Regions from separate parts of the Kitasatospora sp. NPDC048407 genome, predicted to be linked through region 1. Evidence: predicted binding sites of a transcription regulator. Region 1 holds the regulator's gene; the other holds the start of a gene.
What was found. Region 1 encodes HspR, which represses chaperone genes until heat shock. Its sites were predicted from a motif close to TTGAGNNNNNNNNNCTCAA; they were not measured.
Positions count from the first base shown of each region.

Region 2: lon (endopeptidase La) is a predicted target of HspR. The motif match lies at 2,056-2,074, and genes of this name have one in related genera.

Region 1 is NZ_JBICXW010000006.1:104,094-111,122, forward strand. It holds gene ACGFWJ_RS14145 (helix-turn-helix domain-containing protein) at 1-200, shown strand, start outside; gene ACGFWJ_RS14150 (hypothetical protein) at 197-334, shown strand; gene ACGFWJ_RS14155 (LuxR C-terminal-related transcriptional regulator) at 393-1,379, shown strand; gene ACGFWJ_RS14160 (hypothetical protein) at 1,387-1,998, opposite strand; gene ACGFWJ_RS14165 (helix-turn-helix domain-containing protein) at 2,577-3,584, opposite strand; gene ACGFWJ_RS14170 (heat shock protein transcriptional repressor HspR) at 3,792-4,310, opposite strand; gene dnaJ (molecular chaperone DnaJ) at 4,318-5,469, opposite strand; gene grpE (nucleotide exchange factor GrpE) at 5,606-6,196, opposite strand; gene dnaK (molecular chaperone DnaK) at 6,193-7,029, opposite strand, start outside.
Region 2 is NZ_JBICXW010000009.1:41,721-48,749, reverse strand. It holds gene lon (endopeptidase La) at 1-2,033, opposite strand, end outside; gene ACGFWJ_RS18420 (rhomboid-like protein) at 2,143-2,838, opposite strand; gene ACGFWJ_RS18415 (response regulator transcription factor) at 3,198-3,932, shown strand; gene ACGFWJ_RS18410 (ATP-binding protein) at 4,011-5,150, shown strand; gene ACGFWJ_RS18405 (multifunctional oxoglutarate decarboxylase/oxoglutarate dehydrogenase thiamine pyrophosphate-binding subunit/dihydrolipoyllysine-residue succinyltransferase subunit) at 5,440-7,029, shown strand, end outside.

The DNA of each region.
Region 1 (7,029 bases):
ACCTCGCGGGCGGCGCCGTCCCCGCCGTCACCGACCGGATCGCCCGCCTGCTCGCCCAGGGCCTCACCCAGCGCGCCGTCGCCAGCCGCCTCGGCGTCTCCGAACGCACCGTCGCCGAACACATCGCCCGCCTGCGCGAACGCTACGACGCCGGGACGCTCTTCCAGCTCGGCTGGCTGATGCGGGACGGTGCCCGGTGACGGACCGACTGCCGGACTCCCGGCTCGGCCCGTCGGAACGGACGGTGGCCGCCCATGTCGCCCGGCTGCGCGACCTCTACGATGCGGAGACCCTGTTCGAGCTCGGCCTGCAGCTGCGCGGAGCACCGGAATGACCGATCGGAACCGACCGCCCTGGCGCCGCCGCCGAGCGGCCCGGAAGGAGTGGGACCTGTGAGCGAGTCGAACGGAGCCGCCCTGCCGACCGGGCCCGAGCGGCAGCTGTACCAGCAGATCCTCGACCAGGGCGGCCGGGTGGCCTTCCGCGAGGCGGTCGAACAGGACTCGGCGGGGGTGCTGCGGCTGCTGGAACTCGGACTGCTGGTGCACGACGCGGTCGGCCAGTCGCTGACGGCGGTCAACCCGCGGGTGGTCGGCGACCGGATCAGCGCCGAACTCCGCGCCGAGGGCACCCGGATGCTGCTGCGCGCCGAGGAGATGCCCGTCCTGCTGGAGGACCTCACCCACGCCTACGACGCCACCCCGCGCCGCGCGGACCGCTCCAGCGTGGTGCATCACGTCGGCCGGAGCGACCGGATCCGGGAGCGGGTACGGCAGTTGGAGAACGAGGCCGAGGAGGAGGTGCTCGCCCTGCAGCCCGGCGGGGCGCCCGCGGGCGACCTCCAGGCCGACTCCCTGGAGCGGGCCCGCGGCTTCCTGACCGGCGGGGCCGTGCTGCACACGGTCTACGAGCCGGCCGCGCTGCTCGACGAGGGGACGGTGCGCTGGGCGGAGGCCGTCACCGGATGGGGCGGCAGGTTCCGGACGCTGAGCGAGCCGTTCAGCCGGATGACCGTCTTCGACCGCCGGATCGCCGTCGTCCCGGCGTCGGCGGACAACTCCAGCGCCGCGCTGGTCGAGGACCCGGCGGTGGTCTCGTTCCTGGTCGCCGCCTTCGAACGGGACTGGGAGCGGGCCGAACGGGTCCGCTGGCGTTCGGCCGACCGCGAGGGCGAGAGCGTCGTGCCGGTCCACGAACAGGTCGGCCGGCTGCTCGCCCAGGGCCTGACGCAGCGTTCGATCGCCTCCCGCCTCGGCCTCTCCGAACGGACCGTGGCGGGCCACATCTCCCGGCTGCGCGAACTGCACGACGCGGAGACGCTGTTCCAGCTGGGGTGGCAGATGCGCGCGGCCGAGGGCCCGGCCGCGCCACCGGCCTGACCGGGCATCAGCCGGTGGCGATCTCCGGGGACCAGAAGCCGTACGGGGCGGCGTGCTCACGGCGCGGACGCGGGAACTGCTCGCCGGGCGCGGTCCAGAAGCCGCTGCGCAGCGAGAGCGCCATGCCGGCCCAGTCCAGCGCGGTCTCCACGGTGTGGTGCAGCGCCTCCTGCGACCAGGTGTCGTCGAAGACCAGCGGCAGCACGGGGGAGACCTGCTCGATGGTGGCGATCAGCGGGTTGTGGGTGATCGCCTCGTCCACCAGCATCACGATCGGCTTGCGCAGCGCCGACGCCCAGCCCAGCTCCAGGCTGACCCCGGCCGACAGCGGGGCGCCGACGTACGCGAACACCAGGTCCGCGCTCTGCATCGCCCGGAAGTCCGAGGGGACCCGCTGCTCCGGCGCCTTCCCGGCCACCGTCCACGCGTCGCTGTGGTGGGCGCTGTACACCGCGGCTCCACTGCGAAGCAGCGTGCTCCGCAGCGTGGTCAGTCTGGTCCGGCTGGCCAGCGTCACCACGCTGTCCGCAGGCCCGGTCAGCCGCATCAGGGGCGCGGCGAGGAAGACCCGTGCGCGTCGCCCCTCGGAGGCCTGGTACTGCAGGTGGGGCTCAGTCATGTCGACTCCGGGTGTGGTGATTCGGCCGGCTCGGTCCGGAAGGCCCTGTCCGGTGGAAGCGGTGCGGGCCCGAAGATTGCCGCACTTCGGGGTCGAGCGGACCGACGTGGAACTCGCTGATCATGCCGCTTTGGTTACGACTAGCTGATCGTCCATCGCCGGGTGTCAGGGAGTCCACTGGCGCATGGTGGCATCTGGCTGCCTGGCGGACAGATGACACCTCTATCCATCACCGGACTTCTTAGTGCCGACATGCACATTTCACAGCCCGGGCGGTGCCGCCGCACCCGGTAGGTGACGGCGAGGCAGTTGATGAGTAATCATATGGGTGCCAATTGATGCGGGCGCCGTTCGGTGAACGGTGCTCGCGATGAATTTGTCCGAAAGGGGTGATTTTGTGCTGAAGGCCCGCCGTATCCTGATCTCGGCGCTCCTCCTGGGCATGGCCGTGTTCCTCGGGGCCGCCCCGGCGAGCGCGGACTCTCACTGGTTTGCGTCCCAGACCACCGAAACCCAGGTGGCCTCCCTCGACAGCCACTGGTAGAGCCCTGAAGCGCAGGACGGAGGGGCCGCCGGCGTCAGGCCGTCGGCCCCTCCGTTTGCGCGAGTTTCCAGCCGAGTTGGAACAGCGTGTCGACCCCGTATTCCTCGCGCATTTCGGCGATGTGCCGGGCCAGCGTCCGTTCGCTGAGGCCCAGCCGCCTGGCAATGGTGCGGTGGGCGATCCCTTCCAGCATCATTCGCACGATCTGCCGGCGCATTCGGGTGACCACCAGGGGTGGAATTCCGTGGTCGCCGGTGAACGGAATTGCCCGTTCCCATTGGCTGTTGAACACCCCGACGATGTAGTCGATGACCGAGTCGTCCCGGATGAACGCCGCGCGATCGCGGTTCTCCTCGTCCCCCACGGTGACGACCGCGACCTGGCGATCGATGACGATGAGTTTGGCAAAGGCTTCGTCGAGTGTTCTGACCTGGCACCCTTCCTGGGTGACCGCCTGGACGTAACTGACCGTCGGGTTCGAATAGCGGGCGCTGGGCTGGTAGATCGTGCGGATCGTGCCGCCGCGTTCCACGAATTTCAGGTCACGGGCGATCGCGATTTTCAGCGCGTCCTCGCCGCGGCCGCCGCCGGGTTGCGCGGTGAGCATTTCCTTCGCACCGTTGGCCATCAGCGTCGCCAGCCGTTGGTTGATGTTCCCGCGGCCCTGGACGTATGCGATGGAACCGCCGGCCTCCGGGCGGCTGATGTAGCTCTGGTATTCCCGGTTCAGGTCCTGCAGGGTGTGGTGGATCGAGACCGAGCGCCGGAGTATTTCGCCGGCTTCCTGCTGGAGCTCCAGCGTCAGCGATTCCGCCAGTTGTTGGGGATCCTTCACGGCGTAGGTGCCGGACGGTCCCACCTCCGCCTGAAGCAGGCCGATGGCCAGCAACTCCTGCAAGGGGCCGTCGATTTGACCGGGTGACAGGCTGCCGGCATCGCGCTCGGTCAGCCTGCCTCCGGTCTGTACGGCGCGGACGTAGAGGGACCTGGCCTCCGGGGACAGGGCCGGGGTGACGGCACTGCTCCTCTGCTCAGTACTCATGTCCATGACTCCTTGCCTGAGCTGGGGCTTCCGGCAGTTCGGGAGCGTCTTCCGGCCCGCATCATAGAGCGAAGGGCGCTCGGTTCCGCCGAATTACCGAATCGGAGCGGAGCCGGAAGCACGTCCTCTCCCAAGACTCTGGCAGCACACCGAAACCGCCGACACCCCCCGGTGGGCAGGAATGTCGACGGTTCGTGGTCGGGCCGGTCAGCGCTTGGGGCGCCAGACCACCAGGGCGCTGGACTGCGTGACCTGCTGGTAGGGCACCAGGTCACGGCGGTAGGAGGCGTGCACGGCGGCCTCGCGCTGCTGCAGGGTGGCGGCGGCGCCCTCCAGGGCGTCGACCAGTTCGGAGACCCGGGACTGCAGGGCGGCGACCTGGTTCTCCAGTTCGATGATCCGCTTGATGCCGGCCAGGTTGATGCCCTCGTCCTGGGAGAGGCGCTGGACCTCGCGCAGCTGCTGGATGTCGCGCGCGGAGTAGCGCCGGCCGCGCCCGGCGGTGCGGTCCGGGCAGACCAGGCCGAGCCGGTCGTACTGGCGCAGGGTCTGCGGGTGCAGGCCGGAGAGCTCGGCGGCGACCGAGATCACGTAGACCGGGGTGTCCTCGGTGAGGACGTACGTCGGCGGACCGGCGGGGCGCCGGCCGGCGCCGGGCAGGCCCTCGCCGATGCCGGCGCCGATCCGGCCCTCGGCGCCGCGCGGGCTGTCGGGATGGGGGCTCATCGGGATCTCACGCTCCCTCCGCCGCCTTGAACAGGGCGGCTCGCGGGTCGTCCGAGGCGGTGGCCTCGCGGTACTGCTCCAGTGCGCTCAGTGCGTCGCCGCTGACGATCTTGGGTACGGCGACCTCGACGGTGACCAGCAGGTCTCCCCGGGTGCCGTCCTTGCGGGTGGCGCCCTTGCCGCGGGCCCGCATGGTCAGACCGTTGGCGCTGCCCGGGGGCAGCTTGAGCTTCACGGCCGGTCCGTTCAGGGTCGGCACCTCGATGGTGCCGCCGAGTGCGGCTTCGGGGAAGCTGACCGGCACCGTCACGGTGAGGTTGTCACCCTTGCGCCCGAACACCGGGTGCGGGTCGACGTGCACGGTGACGTACAGGTCGCCGGGCTGGCCGCCGCGCTCGCCCTGGGCACCCTTGCCCTTGAGCCGGATCCGCTGGCTGTCCTGCACGCCGGCCGGGATCCGGACCTGCATGGTGCGGGCCGAGGAGGCCCGGCCGCTGCCGTGGCAGACGGTGCACGGGTCGTCGACGATCATGCCGCGGCCCTTGCAGTCCCGGCACGGCTCGGAGAGCGCGAACGCGCCCTGGCCCCGGCTGACGGTGCCCGCGCCGACGCAGGTCGGGCAGACCCGGGGGGTGGTGCCGGTCTTGGCGCCGGTGCCGGCGCAGGCCCGGCAGGCCGCCTGGGAGGTCATCCGCAGCGGCACCGTCGCGCCGTCCACAGCCTCCTCGAAGTTCAGGGTGACCTCGGTCTCGACGTCCGCGCCGCGCCGCGGCTGGGCGGTCTGCCGGCCGCCGCGGTTGAACAGGCCGCCGAACACGTCGCCGAGTCCGCCGCTGCCGCCGGCGGTGCCGCCGTTGAACAGGTCGCCGAAGTCGAAGCCGCCGCCGGCGCCACCCGCGCCGCCGGGCCGGAAACCGCCGCCGGCGAACAGCGAGCGCGCCTCGTCGTACTCCTTGCGGCGCTTCTCGTCGGAGAGCACGTCGTACGCCTCGGAGATGTCCTTGAACCGTTCCTCGGCCTTGGCATCGCCCTTGTTGGCGTCCGGGTGGAACTCCCGGGCCAACTTGCGGTACGTCTTCTTGATCTCGGCGGCGGTGGCGTCCTTGGGCACGCCGAGGACCTTGTAGTAGTCCTTCTCCACGTAGTCCTTAGCGCTCATGGCCTTTGACCGCCACCTCCCGTAATCCCGTAAGTCTGTTGGTGAAGCGTGTTGTTGGGAAGAGCCCCGATACGGCGCTGCGGAGCCGGCCGCCGTACTGGACGACGTACGACTCCGCAGCGCACAGGGACTCTACTCAGCTGTCGGACGAACCGTCAGCCTTGTCCTCGTCCGGTTCGCCGGTGGTCTGGGTGCCCGGCTGGGGCTCCGCGACCGCGACCATCGCCGGGCGGATGATCCGCTCGCCGATCCGGTACCCGGGCTGGAGGATCTGCACGCAGGTGTCCTCCGTGACGTCCGACGAGTAGCTGTGCATCAGCGCCTCGTGGATGGTCGGGTCGAAGGGCTCGCCCTCCTTGCCGAACTGCTGCAGCCCGAGCTTGGCGACGACCGTCTCCAGCGACTCGGCGACGGACTTGAAGCCACCCGTCACCTCGCCGTGCTCGCGGGCCCGGCCGATGTCGTCCAGCACCGGGATCAGCGATTCCACGATGTTGGAGACCGCGATCTCCCGGACGGTGGCCCGGTCGCGCTCGACCCGCTTGCGGTAGTTCTGGTACTCCGCCTGGAGACGCTGCAGGTCGGCGGTGCGCTCGCCGGCCTCGCGCTTGGCGGCGGCCAGCTCGTCGGCACCCGCACCCGCGACAGCCTCTTCGGCGGCCTTCAGCACGGCTTCCTCGGCGGCGGAGTCGTCGCCGGGCTGCTCGCCCTGCGGCTTCTCCGTCATGCCGCACCGCCCTTGGGCTTCTCGTCGTCGACGATCTCGGCGTCGACCACGTCGTCGTCCTTGGCGCCGGCCTCGCCGGCCCCGGTCGCACCGGTGGCCGCACCCGCGCCGTCGGCCTGCGCGTACAGCGCCGCGCCGAGCTTCTGGGCGGTGGTGGAGACCTTCTCGGTGGCGGTGCGGATGGCCGCGATGTCCTCGCCCTTGAGGGCTTCCTTGAGCTCGGTGATCGCCGTCTCGACCTCGGTCTTGACGTCGGCCGGGAGCTTGTCGGCGTTGTCCGCGATGAACTTCTCGGTCGAGTAGACGAGCTGCTCGCCCTGGTTGCGGGTTTCCACGGCCTCGCGGCGCTTGTGGTCCTCCTCCGCGTAGCGCTCGGCTTCCTCGCGCATGCGGTTGACCTCGTCCTTCGGCAGCGAGGAGCCGCCGGTGACGGTCATCTTCTGCTCCTTGCCGGTGCCGAGGTCCTTCGCGGCCACGTGCATGATGCCGTTGGCGTCGATGTCGAAGGTGACCTCGATCTGCGGCAGGCCGCGGGGGGCCGGCGGCAGGCCGGTCAGCTCGAACATACCGAGCTTCTTGTTGTACGCCGCGATCTCGCGCTCGCCCTGGTAGACCTGGATCTGCACGGAGGGCTGGTTGTCCTCGGCGGTGGTGAAGATCTCGGAGCGCTTGGTCGGGATCGTGGTGTTGCGCTCGATCAGCTTCGTCATGATGCCGCCCTTGGTCTCAATGCCCAGGGACAGCGGGGTGACGTCGAGCAGCAGGACGTCCTTGACCTCGCCCTTCAGCACACCGGCCTGCAGGGAGGCGCCGATGGCGACGACCTCGTCCGG
Region 2 (7,029 bases), on a different contig from region 1:
CGCTCGCGCAGGCCCGTCACCGGCAGCTCCAGCTCGGCGCCGCGCGAACGCAGGTAGGAGAGCGCGATGTGCGCCGACTCCTTCATCACGTCGCCCAGCTGCCCGGTCAGCGTCAGCCCGGTCGAGCCGGTCTCCGCGTCCGCCAGCGACGCCTCGATGTAGAGGACGTCACCACCGGCCCCGGTGACCGCCAGGCCGGTCGCCACCCCGGGCACCGCGGTGCGACGCTCGGCCGGCTCCTGCGCCGACTCCGGCACGTGGTGCGGCCGGCCCAGCAGCGCCCGCAGGTCGTCCGGGCCGATCGCGGCCGGCAGCTCGCGCTCGCCCAGCTCGGTCTGCGCGGCGACCTTGCGCAGGACCCGCGCGATCGACCGCTCCAGGTTCCGGACGCCCGCCTCCCGGGTGTACTCGGCGGCGAGCCGGCGCAGCGCCTCCTCGTCCACCGTCAGCTGCTCCGCGGCGAGGCCCGCCTTGGCGAGCTGGCGGGGCAGCAGGTGGTCGCGGGCGATGGAGACCTTCTCGTCCTCGGTGTAGCCGTCCAGCCGGACCAGGTCCATCCGGTCCAGCAGCGGCTCCGGGATGGCCTCCAGCACGTTGGCGGTGGCCAGGAACACCACGTCGGACAGGTCGAGCTCGACCTCCAAGTAGTGGTCCCGGAAGGTGTGGTTCTGCGCCGGGTCCAGCACCTCGAGCAGCGCCGCCGCCGGGTCGCCCCGGTAGTCCGAGCCGACCTTGTCGATCTCGTCCAGCAGCACCACCGGGTTCATCGTCCCGGCCTCCTTGATCGCCCGGACGATCCGGCCGGGGATCGAGCCCACGTACGTCCGCCGGTGGCCGCGGATCTCCGCCTCGTCCCGGACGCCACCCAGCGCCACCCGGACGAACGACCGGCCCATCGCGCGGGCCACCGACTCGCCCAGCGAGGTCTTGCCGACACCGGGCGGGCCGACCAGCGCCAGCACCGCACCTCCGCGCCGGCCGCCGATCTGGCCGAGCCCCTGGTCGGCCCGGCGCTTGCGGACCGCCAGGTACTCGACGATCCGGTCCTTCACGTCCGCCAGACCGGTGTGGTCGGCGTCCAGCACGGCACGCGCGGCGGTGATGTCGTACGAATCCTCGGAGCGCTCGTTCCACGGCAGCTCCAGCACGGTGTCCAGCCAGGTGCGGATCCACGAGCCCTCGGGCGACTGATCACTGGAACGCTCCAGCTTGTCGACCTCCTTGAGCGCCGCCTCCCGGACCTTCTCGGGCAGCTCGGCCGCCTCCACCCGCGCCCGGTAGTCATCCTCTTCGGTACCCGCCTCACCGTTCAGCTCGGCCAGCTCCTTGCGGACGGCCTCCAGCTGGCGGCGCAGCAGGAACTCCTTCTGCTGCTTGGCGACGCCCTCCTCGACGTCCTTGCGGATGGTGTCGTTGACCTCCTCCTCCGCGAGGTGCTCGCGCAGCAGGCCCAGCGCGTACTCCAGCCGGGCCTGACGGTCGGCCTCCAGCAGCACCTTCAGCTTCTGCTCGGCGGTGGCGAACGGCGCGTACCCGATGTTGTCCGCGAGCTCGCCGATGTCCTCGATCGCGGCCACCCGGTCCACGATCTGCCATGCCCCGCGCTTGCGCAGCCACTTGGTGGACAGCGCCTTGTACTCCTTGGCCAGCTCGGCCGCCCGACCTGCCACCGGCAGCCCGGCGTCCGACTCCTGGAACGGCGTGGTCTCCACCCACAGCGCCGCCCCCGGCCCGGTCGTCCCCTTGCCGATCCGCACCCGGCGCACCGCGCGTACCAGCGCCGCCGGGTCACCGTCCGCCAGCCGCCCGACCTGCTCGACCGTCGCCAGCGCACCCACCGCCGCGTACGACCCGTCGAGCCGCGGCACCAGCAGCAGCTGCGGCTTCCCCCCGTTGCTCCCCGCCCTGGCCGCCTCCACGGCAGCCCTCACCTCCGGATCCGAAAGCTCCAGCGGAACCACCATGCCAGGGAGCACGACCTCGTCGTCGAGGGGCAGCACGGGCAGAGTGAGCGGAATGGACGTCGATGCCATGATCTCTCCCCAGTCAGTGAAGTTGAGCTGACCTGACTAAGGTTTGGCACGCCTCGGTTGTTCCCCTCCGGGTGTTCACCCTGAGCGAAGGGGACTCAGGGTGGATGTCTCAGCCCTCCGCGACGGCCGTCGAGCGCTTCCACGCCCACGCCCGCTCCGGCCCGCGCGGCCCCCTGCCGCGCCTCAGCCACGGCCACATCGCCACACCCAACAGCAACGCCGCCGGGTGCCCGACCGAAGTCACCAGATCGGGGTCGGAGAGCAACTGGTGCCCGATCAACGCCAGCCCCGCGCCCAGCGCCACGGCCCGCCCGGGCCGCGGCAGCAGTCCGGCCAGCCCGCCGAGCGAGGCCAGCACCCCGTAACTGACGCCGATGTCCATCGCGTCCAGCACATCGGGCCCGGCCGCCCCTCCGGCCACGCTCGCCACGGCCACCCCCTGCGAGAGCAGCGTCGCGCCGATGTGCCCGGCCCCGAAGACGCCGAGGGCACGGACTCCCCCCGCCCGTCGTTCAAGAGGTGCGACGGTGCAGAGGAAGGCCCAGAAGTAGGGCGCCCAGACCGAGCCGGCGACCCACAGGCCGCTGCCGATGAGGGAGACCACGGGGTGGACGAGCAGGTTGTGCGCGTCGGTGGAGGACACCGACTGGAGCCGGTGCACGGTGTCGGGGTCGCCGAAGCGGGCGTAGAGCGTGGTGCCGAGCAGCAGGCCGAGGTAACCGAGCGCGAACGGGTTCGTCCGGGGGGTGGGGACGGCCCGCAGGCCCGGCCGGATCAGCCGTCGTCGCAGTTCCGCGCTGGTCATCGTGCCTCCCGAACGCTTCGTCCGCCCCACGATACGGGTGGCAGGTGAGAGGTGTCTGGGTAAGTCCTGTGAAGACCACTGTCCGTGCATATGCCGCTCGCACACGTACCGTTACAGGTCGCAAGCGCTTTGGGTAAGGTACTGGCCCGTGCCCGTCCGATCGGGGACCTGCCAAGCATGACGGTCCGCGGCCGGAATCATCCGGTCAGCCCACCCGGGCGGGGACGGCGTCCGTACGCTGCCAGGAGCAGCACCGGCGGGCGGGGCAACAGCCCAAGACGGATTGAGACGACTACAACGCGGAGCCCGCCCGTCCCCACAGACGGCCGGCCCGCAGCCCTGGGGGCGGTGGCGTGACCGTGACAGAGATTCAGCAAGAGACGATCAGCAGTGGCCCGGTGGGTACCCAGCGACGGGTGCTCGTCGTGGAGGACGAGCCGACCATCGCGGAGTCGATCGCGGCGCGCCTGGGAGCCGAGGGCTTCAAGGTGGCGGTGGCCCACGACGGGCCGGGCGCAGTGGACGGGTTCCACACCTGGCAGCCCGACCTGGTGGTGCTCGACATCATGCTGCCGGGCTTCGACGGCCTCGAGGTGTGCCGCCGGATCCAGGCCCAGCGCCCGGTGCCGGTGCTGATGCTGACCGCGCGGGACGACGAGACGGACCTGCTGGTCGGTCTGGGCGTCGGCGCGGACGACTACATGACCAAGCCGTTCTCGATGCGCGAGCTGGCGGCCCGGGTGAACGTGCTGCTGCGCCGGGTGGAGCGCGCCCAGCAGGCGGCCCGCACGCCGGCTCTCGGCAGCCTGCGCTTCGGCGAGCTGGAGATCGACCACGTGCAGCGCCGGGTCCGGCTGGGTTCGGGCGACGTGCACCTGACGCCGACCGAGTTCGACCTGCTGGCCTGCCTGGCCGCGCAGCCGCGTGCGGTGCTGACCCGCGAGCAGCTGCTGGCCGAGGTGTGGGACTGGACCGACGCGTCCGGCACCCGCACGGTCGACAGTCACGTGAAGGCGCTGCGCCGGAAGATCGGTGCGAGCTGGATCCGTACGGTGCACGGCGTGGGTTACGCGCTGGAGGCTCCGCTGTCCTGACCCGGAGCCGCCGGTTCGGGCCTCCGGGGGGCCCGCGCGGCGGTCCGGTCGTGCACGGGGGACGAGTTCTGGGGACACATGACCTTTCCACAGCAACGCAACGGGGAAGCCGAGCCGACCCCGCAGCCCCCGCTGGCGGTGCGCGCCGCGCGCCGGGTGTGGGCCGACATCCGCCCGTTCGATCCGGTGCGCTCGGTCAAGGGCAAGCTGGCGATGCTGGTGGTGGTCTCGGTGGTGCTGGCCACCGGCATGGTGGTGGTGGCGATCCGGTCGGAGACCCAGATCCGGATCATCATGATCTTCTCGCTGATCGCCTCGCTGCTGTTCATGCAGTTCCTGGCGAACGGTCTGACCGCGCCGCTGCGGGACATGACGGCGGCGGCCCGGTCGATGGCCGAGGGCGACTACACCGCCCGGGTGGACGTGTCCTCCCGGGACGAGATCGGCGAGCTGGCCGACACCTTCAACCGGATGGCCGGCGACCTGGAGGCCGCCGACCGGCACCGCCGCGAGCTGATCGCCAACGTCTCGCACGAGTTGCGCACGCCGATCGCGGCGCTGCGCGGCCTGCTGGAGAACGTGGTGGACGGCGTGGTGAAGCCGGACCCGAAGAACCTGGGCACCGCGCTGGAGCAGACCGAACGCCTGGGCCGGCTGGTCACCCACCTGCTGGACCTGTCGAAGCTGGACGACGGCGTCGTCCCGCTGGACTGCCGCCCGTTCCAGGTGCGGGAGTTCCTGGACGGCGTGCTGCGGGGCGTGACGGTGGACGGCGCGACGGCGGGCGGAGCGTACGCCCGGCGCGAGGACGTGCGGCTGGCGGTCGACGTGCAGCCGGCCGAGCTGTCGGCGGTGGCGGACGCGGAGCGGCTGCACCAGGTGGTGGCCAATCTGGTGGACAACGCCTGCAAGCACTCGCCGGCCGGCGGCACCGTGACGGTGCGGGCCCGGGCGGCGGAGGGCGGCGGGCTGCTGCTGGAGGTGGAGGACCAGGGTCCGGGCATTCCGGTCGCCGACCGGGAGCGGGTGTTCGAGCGGTTCGGCCGCAGCGGTTCGCCGACGGCGCTCGGCCCGGGCAGTGACGGCGGGACCGGCCTCGGGCTGGCCATCGCCCGCTGGGCGGTGGACCTGCACGGCGGCCGGATCCGGGTGGCGGAGGCCGCCGCGGGCTGCCGGATCGAGGTCACCCTGCCGGGTGAAAGCGCGATCGCCGTCTAGTTTGTGGCGGAACCGGTACAAACCGCGTTCGAGGCCGGGCCGGGACAGTCAACGGACCGTCCCGGCCCGCCTGTTCGTCCGATTTTCACTCGGTATGGCAGTGATCGCCCCGGCCGCGGGTTCCCTGCTTTCCGGCATCTCTAACGCACAATTCCAGCCAAAATCCGGTCCACCGATGTGATCTGGGCGACGCCTGACCATCGGGGACTGCGCGATCACTGGTCGGAGGCGTAGCCTTAATCCCCGCTGTCCACCATCCCAAAAGGAAGCGGAAGAGGGCGGTTGCCCCGTGTCGCCACACCAAGAAACCCCCAGCTCGGCAAGCTCCACTGGCTTCGGCCCCAATGAGTGGCTCGTCGACGAGATCTACCAGCAGTACCTCCAGGACCCGGCTTCGGTCGACCGTGCCTGGTGGGACTTTTTCGCCGACTACAAGCCCGGTACCGAGGTGACTCCCGTGACCCAGGCCGCAACCCCGGTCGGCGCCCAGCCGGCCCCCGTTGCCGCTCCTGTTGCCGCTGCTCCGGCCGCGACTTCTCCGGCCGATGCCACTCCAATGGCCGCCACCCCGGCGCCCGCGCAGCCGGTGGCCCCCGCGCCGCTGGCCGCCGCTCCCGCCGCGCCGCCCGCGCCGAAGGCCGCGACCCCGGCTCCGGCCCCGGCCGCCGCCGCGAAGGCCGCCGCCGAGGGCCCGGAGCTGGTGCAGCTGCGCGGCCCGTCCAAGGCCGTGGCGTCGAACATGGATGCTTCGCTGGAGGTTCCGACCGCCACCTCGGTGCGCGCGGTGCCCGCCAAGCTGCTGATCGACAACCGCATCGTCATCAACAACCACCTGCAGCGCGCCCGCGGCGGCAAGGTCTCCTTCACCCACCTGATCGGCTACGCGCTGGTTCAGGCCGTGAAGGCCAACCCGGGCATGAACTACAGCTACAAGGTGGAGGACGGCAAGTCCTACCTGGTGAAGCCCGAGCACGTGAACCTGGGCCTCGCCATCGACCTGGTCAAGCCGAACGGCGACCGCCAGCTGGTCGTCGCGGCCATCAAGAAGGCCGAGACGCTCGACTTCTTCGGCTTCTGGCAGGCCTACGAGGACATCGTCCGCCGGGCCCGCGCCAACAAGCTGACCATGGACGACTTCACCGGCGTCACGGTCTCGCTGACCAACCCGGGCGGCATCGGCACCGTGCACTCCGTGCCGCGCCTGATGCAGAACCAGGGCACCATCGTCGGCGTCGGCGCGATGGAGTACCCGGCCGAGTTCCAGGGCTCCTCCCCGGAGACCCTGGCCCGCCTGGGCGTCTCCAAGATCATGACGCTCACCTCGACGTACGACCACCGGGTCATCCAGGGCGCGGCCTCGGGCGAGTTCCTCCGCTCGATCCACCAGCTGCTGCTGGGCGCGAACAACTTCTACGACGAGGTGTTCGAGGCTCTGCGGATCCCGTACGAGCCGGTGCGCTGGGCCACCGACGTGGCGACCACGCACGACGACGAGGTCAACAAGACCGCGCGTGTCATGGAGCTCATCCACTCCTACCGGGTCCGCGGTCACCTGATGGCCGACACCGACCCGCTGGAGTACATGCAGCGCAAGCACCCCGACCTGGACGTCACCACGCACGGCCTCACCCTGTGGGACCTGGAGCGCGAGTTCGCGGTCGGCGGCTTCGGCGGCCAGAAGATGATGAAGCTCCGCGACATCCTCGGCCTGCTGCGCAACACGTACTGCCGCACCGTCGGCATCGAGTACATGCACATCCAGGACCCGGCGCAGCGCAAGTGGCTGCAGGAGCGCCTGGAGAAGCCGTACACCAAGCCGGAGCGCGAGGAGCAGCTGCGCGTCCTGCGCCGGCTGAACTCGGCCGAGGCGTTCGAGACC